2 regions of the Saccharothrix camelliae genome follow, and region 2 is predicted to be linked to the other one. Evidence: riboswitches for the same ligand, from Rfam matches in the RefSeq annotation. Region 2 holds a riboswitch; the other holds the start of a gene.
What was found. Region 2 has a riboswitch for cobalamin ahead of AB0F89_RS25505 (prenyltransferase/squalene oxidase repeat-containing protein). Riboswitches for the same ligand answer to the same signal wherever they lie in the genome.
Positions count from the first base shown of each region.

Region 1: it holds a riboswitch for cobalamin, as region 2 does, so the genes downstream of both, cobN (cobaltochelatase subunit CobN) here and AB0F89_RS25505 (prenyltransferase/squalene oxidase repeat-containing protein) in region 2, are expected to answer to the same signal.

Region 1 covers NZ_CP160453.1:7,601,388-7,605,550, forward strand. The annotation lists gene cobN (cobaltochelatase subunit CobN) at 1-1,843, opposite strand, end outside; cobalamin riboswitch at 1,877-2,011, opposite strand; gene AB0F89_RS33270 (hypothetical protein) at 2,019-3,029, shown strand; gene AB0F89_RS33275 (precorrin-8X methylmutase) at 3,026-3,652, shown strand; gene cobJ (precorrin-3B C(17)-methyltransferase) at 3,649-4,163, shown strand, end outside.
Region 2 covers NZ_CP160453.1:5,706,467-5,710,629, forward strand. The annotation lists gene AB0F89_RS25500 (hypothetical protein) at 1-209, opposite strand, end outside; gene AB0F89_RS25505 (prenyltransferase/squalene oxidase repeat-containing protein) at 256-1,575, opposite strand; cobalamin riboswitch at 1,665-1,804, opposite strand; gene AB0F89_RS25510 (cytochrome P450) at 1,883-3,142, shown strand; gene AB0F89_RS25515 (DMT family transporter) at 3,348-4,163, shown strand, end outside.

The DNA of each region.
Region 1 (4,163 bases), 1.9 Mb from region 2:
GGATGAGGGTCCAGATCTGGGCCCGGATCGCCGGCAGCTTGGCCGGGTCCATCGCGGCGATGTTGCCGTGCTCGTCCAGCAGCTGCTCCAGCCGGGCGATGTCGCCGTAGCTGTCGGCCCTGGCCATCGGCGGCACCAGGTGGTCGACCAGGGTGGCGTGCGCCCGCCGCTTCGCCTGGGTGCCCTCGCCCGGGTCGTTGACCAGGAACGGGTAGATCAGCGGCAGGTCGCCGAGCGCCGCGTCCGGGCCGCAGCCCGCCGACATGCCGACGGTCTTGCCGGGCAGCCACTCCAGGTTGCCGTGCTTGCCGACGTGCACCACGGCGTCGGCGCCGAACTCGTCCTCCAGCCACCGGTAGGCGGCCAGGTAGTGGTGGCTCGGCGGCAGGTCGGGGTCGTGGTAGATGGCGATCGGGTTCTCGCCGAAGCCGCGCGGCGGCTGCACCATCACCACGACGTTGCCGGAGCGCAGGGCGGCCAGCACGATCTCGCCGTCGGCGTCCGCCGACCGGTCCACGAACAGGTCGCCGGGCGCCGCGCCCCAGTGCTGCTCCATTCCCTGCCGGGTGTCCTCCGGCAGGGTGGCGTACCACTTGCGGTAGCGGGCCGCCGGGAGCCGGACCGGGTTGCCGCGCACCTGCTCCTCGGTCAGCCAGTCGGCGTCCTGGCCGCCGGCCGCGATCAGGGCGTGGATCAGCGCGTCGCCGTCGAGGTCGGCCACGCCGGGCAGCTCGTCACCGATGTCGTAGCCGCGCTCGGCCATCGCGGCGAGCAGCCGCACGACGCTGGCCGGGGTGTCCAGCCCGACCGCGTTGCCGATCCGGGAGTGCTTCGTCGGGTACGCCGAGAGCATGACGGCGATCCGGCGCTCGGCGGGCGGGATGTGCCGGAGCCTGCCGTGCCGGACCGCGATGCCCGCGACCCGCGCCGCCCGCTCCTCGTCGGCGACGTAGACGGTGAGGCCGTCCTCGTCGACCTCCTTGAACGAGAACGGCACGGTGATGATCCGGCCGTCGAACTCGGGGATCGCCACCTGGGTGGCGGTGTCCAAAGGGGACAGACCATCGTCGTTGTCGTCCCACGAAGCCCGGCTGCCGGTGAGGCACAGGGCTTGCAGGATCGGCACGTCGAGCGCGGCCAGCGCGCCCACGTCCCACGCGTCGTCGTCACCGCCGGCGGACGCGGCGGCGGGCTTGGTGCCGCCGGCCGCGAGCACGGTGACCACCAGGGCGTCGGCCTTGCCCAGCTCGGCCAGCAGCCCCGGGTCCGCCGCGCGCAGCGAGGCGCAGTAGACCGGCAGCGGGCGACCGCCCTTGGCCACGATCGCGTCGCACAGCGCGTGCACGAACGCCGTGTTCCCGGCCACGTGGTGGGCGCGGTAGTACAGCACCGCGACGGTCGGCCCCTCCCCCGCGTCGTCGCGCTCCAGCAGGCCCCAGGTCGGCGTCGGCTCGGGCGGCGCGAAGCCGTGGCCGGTGAGCAGCACCGTGTCGGACAGGAAGTCGTGCAGCTGGGCGAGGTTGGCCGCGCCGCCGTGCGCCAGGTAGGCGTGCGCCTCCGCGCAGACGCCGCCGGGCACGGTGGACAGCTCCATCAGCGGCGCGTCCGGGTTCTGCTCACCGCCCAGCACGACGACCGGCAGGCCGGAGGCGAGCAGCCAGTCCAGCCCCTCCTCCCACATCCGGCGACCGCCGAGGATGCGCACGACCACCAGGTCGACGCCCTCCACCAGCGCCGGGAGGTCGTCCACAGCGGTGCGGGCGGGGTTGGCCAGGCGGAAGTCGGCAGTGCTGGCGCGAGCGGACAGCAGGTCCGTGTCGGAGGTCGACAGCAGCAGGATCACGTGCGGGCTCCATCCCTCGGGGGTCCTCGCCCCGGTCGTGGGTTACGGCGAGCGGAGTTCCTGACTCCCGGGGCCTCCCCCGGTCACAGTGGCGGGACCGCGCCGGATTTCCACCGGCTTCCTCCTGCTGCTTCGCCGTTCGGAGGTCACCCTAACGGCAGTTAGCATCCAGACCATGCCCACCGACCGAGTTCGCCCGGACGCCTGCCCGGGAGCGATCGACGTGCACCAGGCCGCCGACGGCGGGCTGGCCCGCGTGCGGGTGCCCGGCGGCGCGTTGACCGCCGTCCAGGTGGACGCGCTGCGGACCGCCGCGCTGGAGCTGGGCGACGGGTCCCTGGAGCTGACCTCGCGGGCGAACCTGCAGATCAGGGGCTTGCCACCGGGTGCGGAAACGGAACTCGGCGCACGCTTGCGCGACGTCGGCCTGCTGCCCTCGATGACGCACGAGCGGGTGCGGAACATCGTCGCCGCGCCGCTGGAGGACAACCAGGCGCTGGTCGGCTCGATCGACGCGGCCCTGTGCTCGGAACCGGGGTTGGCGGCCCTGCCAGGGCGTTTCCTGGTCACGGTGGGTCACGCGGTCAGCGGCCTGTCGGGTGACATCGGGCTCGTCGGTGACGCGTTGTTCCTGGCGGGACACGATTCAGGGCTCCGCGTCACCGACCCGGTCGAGGCCGTGGTGACCGCCGCTCAGCTGTTCCAGCGACTGCGCGGCGACGCCTGGCGGCTGTCCGAAGTGGACGGCGGTGTGCGGAAGATCACGGCCGCGCTGGGCGTTCCGGGTGACGCCCGGATCGAACCGGCTGTGACGCCCGTCGCACCCGGGACGCACGGTTCCGCCGTCGTGGCGGGCGTTCCGCTGGGCCGGTGGGACGCGCGGCTGCTCGCCGGCGTGCCGGTCCGGCTCACGCCGTGGCGGAGCGTGGTGCTGCCGTCCGGGAGCGGTGCCGGCGGCTTGTTCACGTCGCCGGACTCGCCGTGGCACGGCGTCAGCGCCTGCACGGGCCGGCCGGGGTGCGCGAAGTCGCTGGCCGACGTCCGGGCCGACGCGGCCCGGTGGATCGAGACCCGGACCGCGCCGGGTCGCGCGCACTGGTCGGGCTGCGCCCGGCGGTGCGGTCGGCCGGCGGGTGGCGCGGTGGAGTTCGTCGCGACCGGCGACGGGTACGAGGAGATCAGGTGACCAGCTACGTCAAGGACGGCGCGGAGATCTACCGCCGCTCCTTCGCCACCATCCGCGCCGAGGCCGACCTGGCGCGGTTCCCCGAGGACGTGGCCAGGGTGGTGGTGCGCATGATCCACGCCTGCGGGATGGTCGACCTGGTCGGGGACGTCGGCTTCTCGCCGGCCGTGGTGCGGGACGCGCGTGCCGCCCTGCTGGCGGGCGCGCCGGTGCTGTGCGACGCGCAGATGGTCGCGGCGGGCGTGACCCGGCGTCGGCTGCCGGCCGACAACGAGGTCGTCTGCACGTTGAGCGACCCGCGGGTGCCGGGACTGGCCGCGGAGATGGGCAACACGCGCAGCGCCGCCGCGCTGGAGCTGTGGCGCGACAGGCTGGACGGCGCGGTGGTCGCCATCGGCAACGCGCCGACCGCGTTGTTCCACCTGCTGGACATGGTGGCGGCGGGCGCGCCCCGACCGGCGGCCGTGCTGGGCGTGCCGGTCGGGTTCATCGGCGCGGCCGAGTCGAAGGACGCCCTGGCGGCCAACGCGCTGGGGTTGGAGCACCTGGTCGTGCGCGGGCGGCGGGGCGGCAGCGCCATGACCGCGGCGGCGATCAACGCGATCGCGAGCGAGGACGAATGACGGGCAAGCTGTACGGCGTCGGTGTCGGTCCGGGCGACCCGGAGCTGGTGACCGTCAAGGCGGCGCGGCTGATCGGCGAGGCGGACGTGGTCGTGTTCCACAGCGCCCGCCACGGCCGCAGCGTGGCACGGCGGATCGCCGCGCCCTACCTGCGCGCCGGGCAGGTCGAGGAGCAGCTGGTCTACCCCGTCACCACCGAGGACTCCGACGACTACCAGGGCGAGATCGACGCGTTCTACGAGGAGTGCGCGGCCCGGTTGGCCGCGCACCTGGACGCCGGTCGCACGGTGGTCGTGCTGGCAGCGGGCGACCCGTTCTTCTACGGCTCCTACATGCACCTGCACAAGCGGTTGGCGCACCGGTACGAGGCCGAGGTGGTGCCGGGCGTGACGTCGGTGAGCGCCGGCGCGGCGGTGATCGGCCGGCCGCTGGTGGAGCGGGACGAGGTGCTGACCGTGCTGCCGGGCACGCTGTCGACCGACGACCTGGTCGAGCACCTGAGCGGCGGCGA
Region 2 (4,163 bases):
TAGCCGAACCCGGCGGCGGTCAGCGCGGCCGTCCCGCTGGCCGGGTCACCGGGCGCGCAGCCCGTCCGCACGCCGCCGCCCAACGGGCCGAAGTCCACCACCACGGTGACGCCCGCGCAGTCCGCGGCCTGGGCGCTCGGCGGGACGCCGATCAGCGCGAGCCCGACGACGGCCGCCGTCGCCAGGACCGCCCGCCACCGGCCCGTCACGGCGCGGTGCGGTCGAGGGGGCCGGCCGCCGTCGTGCGCCGTGCCGTCACCTGCCCGCCCCCGCGTGCCGCTTGCGCGCCAGCACGACCGCGAGCACGCCGCCCACCAGCAGCAGCACGCCCATCCACAGCGCCGGGCCGACCGAGGCGCCGGTGCGGGCCAGGTTGCCGTGACCGGCCACCGCGACCACGACCGCCGTCGTGGTGCTCGTGGCCGTGCTCGTGTCGGCGGTGGTGGTCGTCGCCTCGGTCGTGGTCGTCGTGGCGGTGGTCGTCGTGGTCGTGGTCTCCGAGCTGGTCGACGTCGGCGGGACGTCCGCGCAGTCGAGCACCGGCGCGCCCGGCGTGCCGCCCTCCGCCGTCAGGTCCGCGAAGTTGACGCCGACCAGCCCGAGGACGCCCTGCGCGCTCGCGCGCAGCGACGTGGCCCGCTGGAAACCCGCCTTGTCGAACGCGATCGCGCCCCGGTCCGCCGCCGCGGCCGCGCAGCCGACCCGCACCGACGTCAGGAACCCCGCCGCCCGGTCCGCCTCGGCCGTCCGGCCGCCCGCGCGCAACGCCTGCGCCGCGAGGCCGGTGCTGTTGGCGTTGCCCTCGTCGGTCGCGCCCTGGTCGCGGAACCCGCCGCCGGGCTGCTGCACGCCGGCCAGCCAGTCGAGGGCCCGGTCCGCCTCGGCGGTCCGGTCGACCGCCAGCAGCGCCTGCGCGACCATCGCGGTGGCGTCCACGTGGGACGCGCAGGTCTCGGCCTCCAGGATCAGCGGGAAGCCGCCGTCCGCGCACTGCTCGCCGACGAGGTAGTCGACCGCGGCCCGCGGCGCGCCGTCCCACCGGTCCAGCGCCAGCACCGCGAACGCCTGGGTGAAGCCGTTGGAGTAGTCGGTGTACCGCGTCTTGTCGCGGAACCGGCCGGACGGGTCCTGCAACGCCGTCAGGTCGGCGATCAGGTCGACGCCGCCGAAGCTCGTCGGGTCCTGCCCGTGCACCTGCACGCCGAGCGCGAGCTTGGCGTGCGCGCCCGCGAACGACTCGGCCGGGTCGCCGAAGTGCAGGTAGTTGTCCATGATGGCCGGTTCGGCGAGCCAGGCGGCGATGCCGTCGGCGTTGTCGGACGCCACGCCGGCGGCGGTCAGCGCGAACAGCGCGTCCAGCGTCAGGCCCTGGTCGGGGTAGGCGGTGCCGTCCAGGACGATCTCCAGGTGGTCGCCGTCGACGAGCTGGCGGGCCAGCCACCCGGCGGCGGCGTCGCTCACGTCCGCCGTCGGCGCGGGCGCGCCCTGCGCGGCCTGGCCCTGCGCGGTGGCCACCGACGCGAGGGCGGCGACAGCGGCGGCGGCGATGGCGGCGGCGGTCCGTCTCAACGGCATGTTCGGCCTTTCCGGGCGCTGGGCGCGAGCGGACCCCGGACAGCCGTCACCGACTTCCCCCGGGCTCCGACCCGTGACCTCGACGGTGTCTGGAGCGTGGCGCGCGCGACGGGTGTTCGGGCTCGTCCCGGTCGGGACCTACCGTTGCGGGTCAGCGCCGGACTTCGACCGGCTTCCCCCGATTCTCACGCGCGATTGCCGATCGTCTGTCACGGTTACCGGTGTGTCAATCCGCCTCTGGCGCGATGCTGCTCACCCCTACGTACGGTTACCGTCCAACATTCGACCTGGGGAAGAGGGGTGTTCGATGACGACTTTGGCGTCCGTGCGCGACGGCTTGGTGGCGTGGGTCGCTCGGCGTTCGGCGACGCGGTGGGTGTTGGGCAAGATCGGTTCGCGGGCGTTGTCGCTGCTCCCGGACCGCGCGCTGGTCCCGCTGAAGCGGGACGGGGTGGTCCCGGTCGCCGAGCTGGAGCGGATGCGCGAGACCGCGGCGGTGCACCGCATCCCGGTGCCGTTCGGCTTGCGCGTGTGGTTGGTCACGGGCCAGGACGAAGCGAAGAAGGTGCTCTCCGACACAGGTGCGTTCAGCAACGACTACGCCCGGCTCGGCGAGGCGGTGGGGCGGCTGGAGCAGTCGCCCGGCGGCCTCGGGTTCGCCGACCCGCCCGACCACACCCGGCTGCGCAAGCTGCTCACGCCGGAGTTCACCATGCGCAGGCTGTCCCGCCTCGTGCCGCGCATCGACGCGATCGTGACCGAGCGGCTGGACGCGATGGAGGCCGCCGACGGGCCGGTCGACCTGGTGCAGGAGTTCGCGCTGCCGATCCCGTCGTTGACGATCTGCGAGCTGCTGGGCGTGCCCTACGAGGACCGCGACCGGTTCCAGGAGCTGGCGGCGGCCCGGTTCGACCTGTTCGGGGGCGCGGGGCAGGCGTTGGGCGCGATCTCGGAGTCGCTGTCCTACATGGAGGAGATCGTGCGCCGCGAGCGCCGGTCGCCGGGTGACGGCCTGATCGGCTCGATCATCCGCCAGCACGGCGACGACGTCAGCGACATCGAGCTGGCCGGCCTGGCCGACGGCGTGCTGACCGGCGGGTTCGACACCACGGCGTCGATGCTCGCGCTGGGCGCGATCGTGCTGCTGCGCGACGACGCGGCGCGGACGGCGATGCGCGACGACGACGCGGCCACCGCGCCGCTGGTCGAGGAGCTGCTGCGGCACCTGAGCGTGGTGCAGGTGGCGTTCCCGCGGTTCGCCCGGCACCCGCTGCGGGTCGGCGACCAGCAGGTCGAGGAGGGTGACGTGGTCGTGGTGTCGCTGTCGGCGGCCAACCGCGAGGGCACGCCGCAGTTCGACGCCGGCCGTCCGGCCTCGTCGCACCTGGCGTTCGGCCACGGCGCGCACCGCTGCGTGGGCGCCGAGCTGGCCCGGATGGAGCTGCGCGCCGCCTACCCGGCCCTGCTGCGCCGCTTCCCGAACCTGCGCCTGGCCGCCGAGCGCCCGGCGTTCCGCGCCGCGTCCATCGTGCACGGCGTCGACAAGCTGCTCGTGCACACCCGCTGAGCGTTGAACTCGGGGGCCCCGACCGCAGGACTCTCGCGCCCTGGATGTAGGACTCTCGCGAGAGTCCTACATCCAGGACCCGCGTGTCGAACGTTCAGGACCCCCGAGTTCACCATTCAGGTACTGGATGACGTTGTAGCGTTGCTTAAAGCTGTGTCATGAGGTTTCACTTTTCTTGAAGTTCGGCGTGCGCGACGGTGATCCCATGACCGGACGAGGCGTGCTGCGGGTGGCGGCGCTGGCCCTGCTGTGGGGCTCGTGCTTCCTGTGGATCGAGCTGGCCCTGACCGGCCTGTCACCCGCGCAGATCACCGTGACCCGCTGCGCCCTGGGCGCCGCCACCCTGCTCGTCCTGGCCCGCGCGAGCGGTCAGCGGCTGCCCCGCGGGCTCTGGGGGCACCTGGCGGTCGCCGCGTTCTTCTGCAACGCCCTGCCGTTCCTGCTCTTCGCCATCGGCCAGCGGACCGTCGACTCCGGGGTGGCGGGCGTCCTCAACGCGACCACCCCGCTGTTCTCGCTCCTGATCGGACTCGCCGTCGGCACGGACCGCGGCGTCACGCCGGTCCGGGTCGCCGGCCTGGCCCTCGGCTTCGCCGGCGTCCTGCTCATCTTCGCCCCGTGGCAGCACGGCGGCGCCGGTCCCGGCGTGCTCGCCCTCCTCGGCGCGGCGGCCGGTTACGCGGTCGCGTTCGCCTACATGGGGCGCAAGCTGGTCGGCAGGGGAGGCCCGGTGGCGATGTCCGCCGCCCAGCTCACCGCCGCCACCGTCCTGGCCGCCGTCACGCTCCCGTTCGACCGCACCCCGGCGACGCCCAACGCCACGGCCGTCGTCGCTGTGGTGGTGCTCGGCGTCTTCGGCACCGGCGTCACGTTCATCCTCAACTACCGGATCATCGAGGACGAGGGCCCCACCAGCGCCGCCACCGTCGGCTACCTGCTGCCCGTCGTCTCCGTCGCCCTGGGCGCGGTCGTGCTGGACGAGCCGCTGACGCCGCGCGTCCTCGCGGGCATGGCCGTGGTC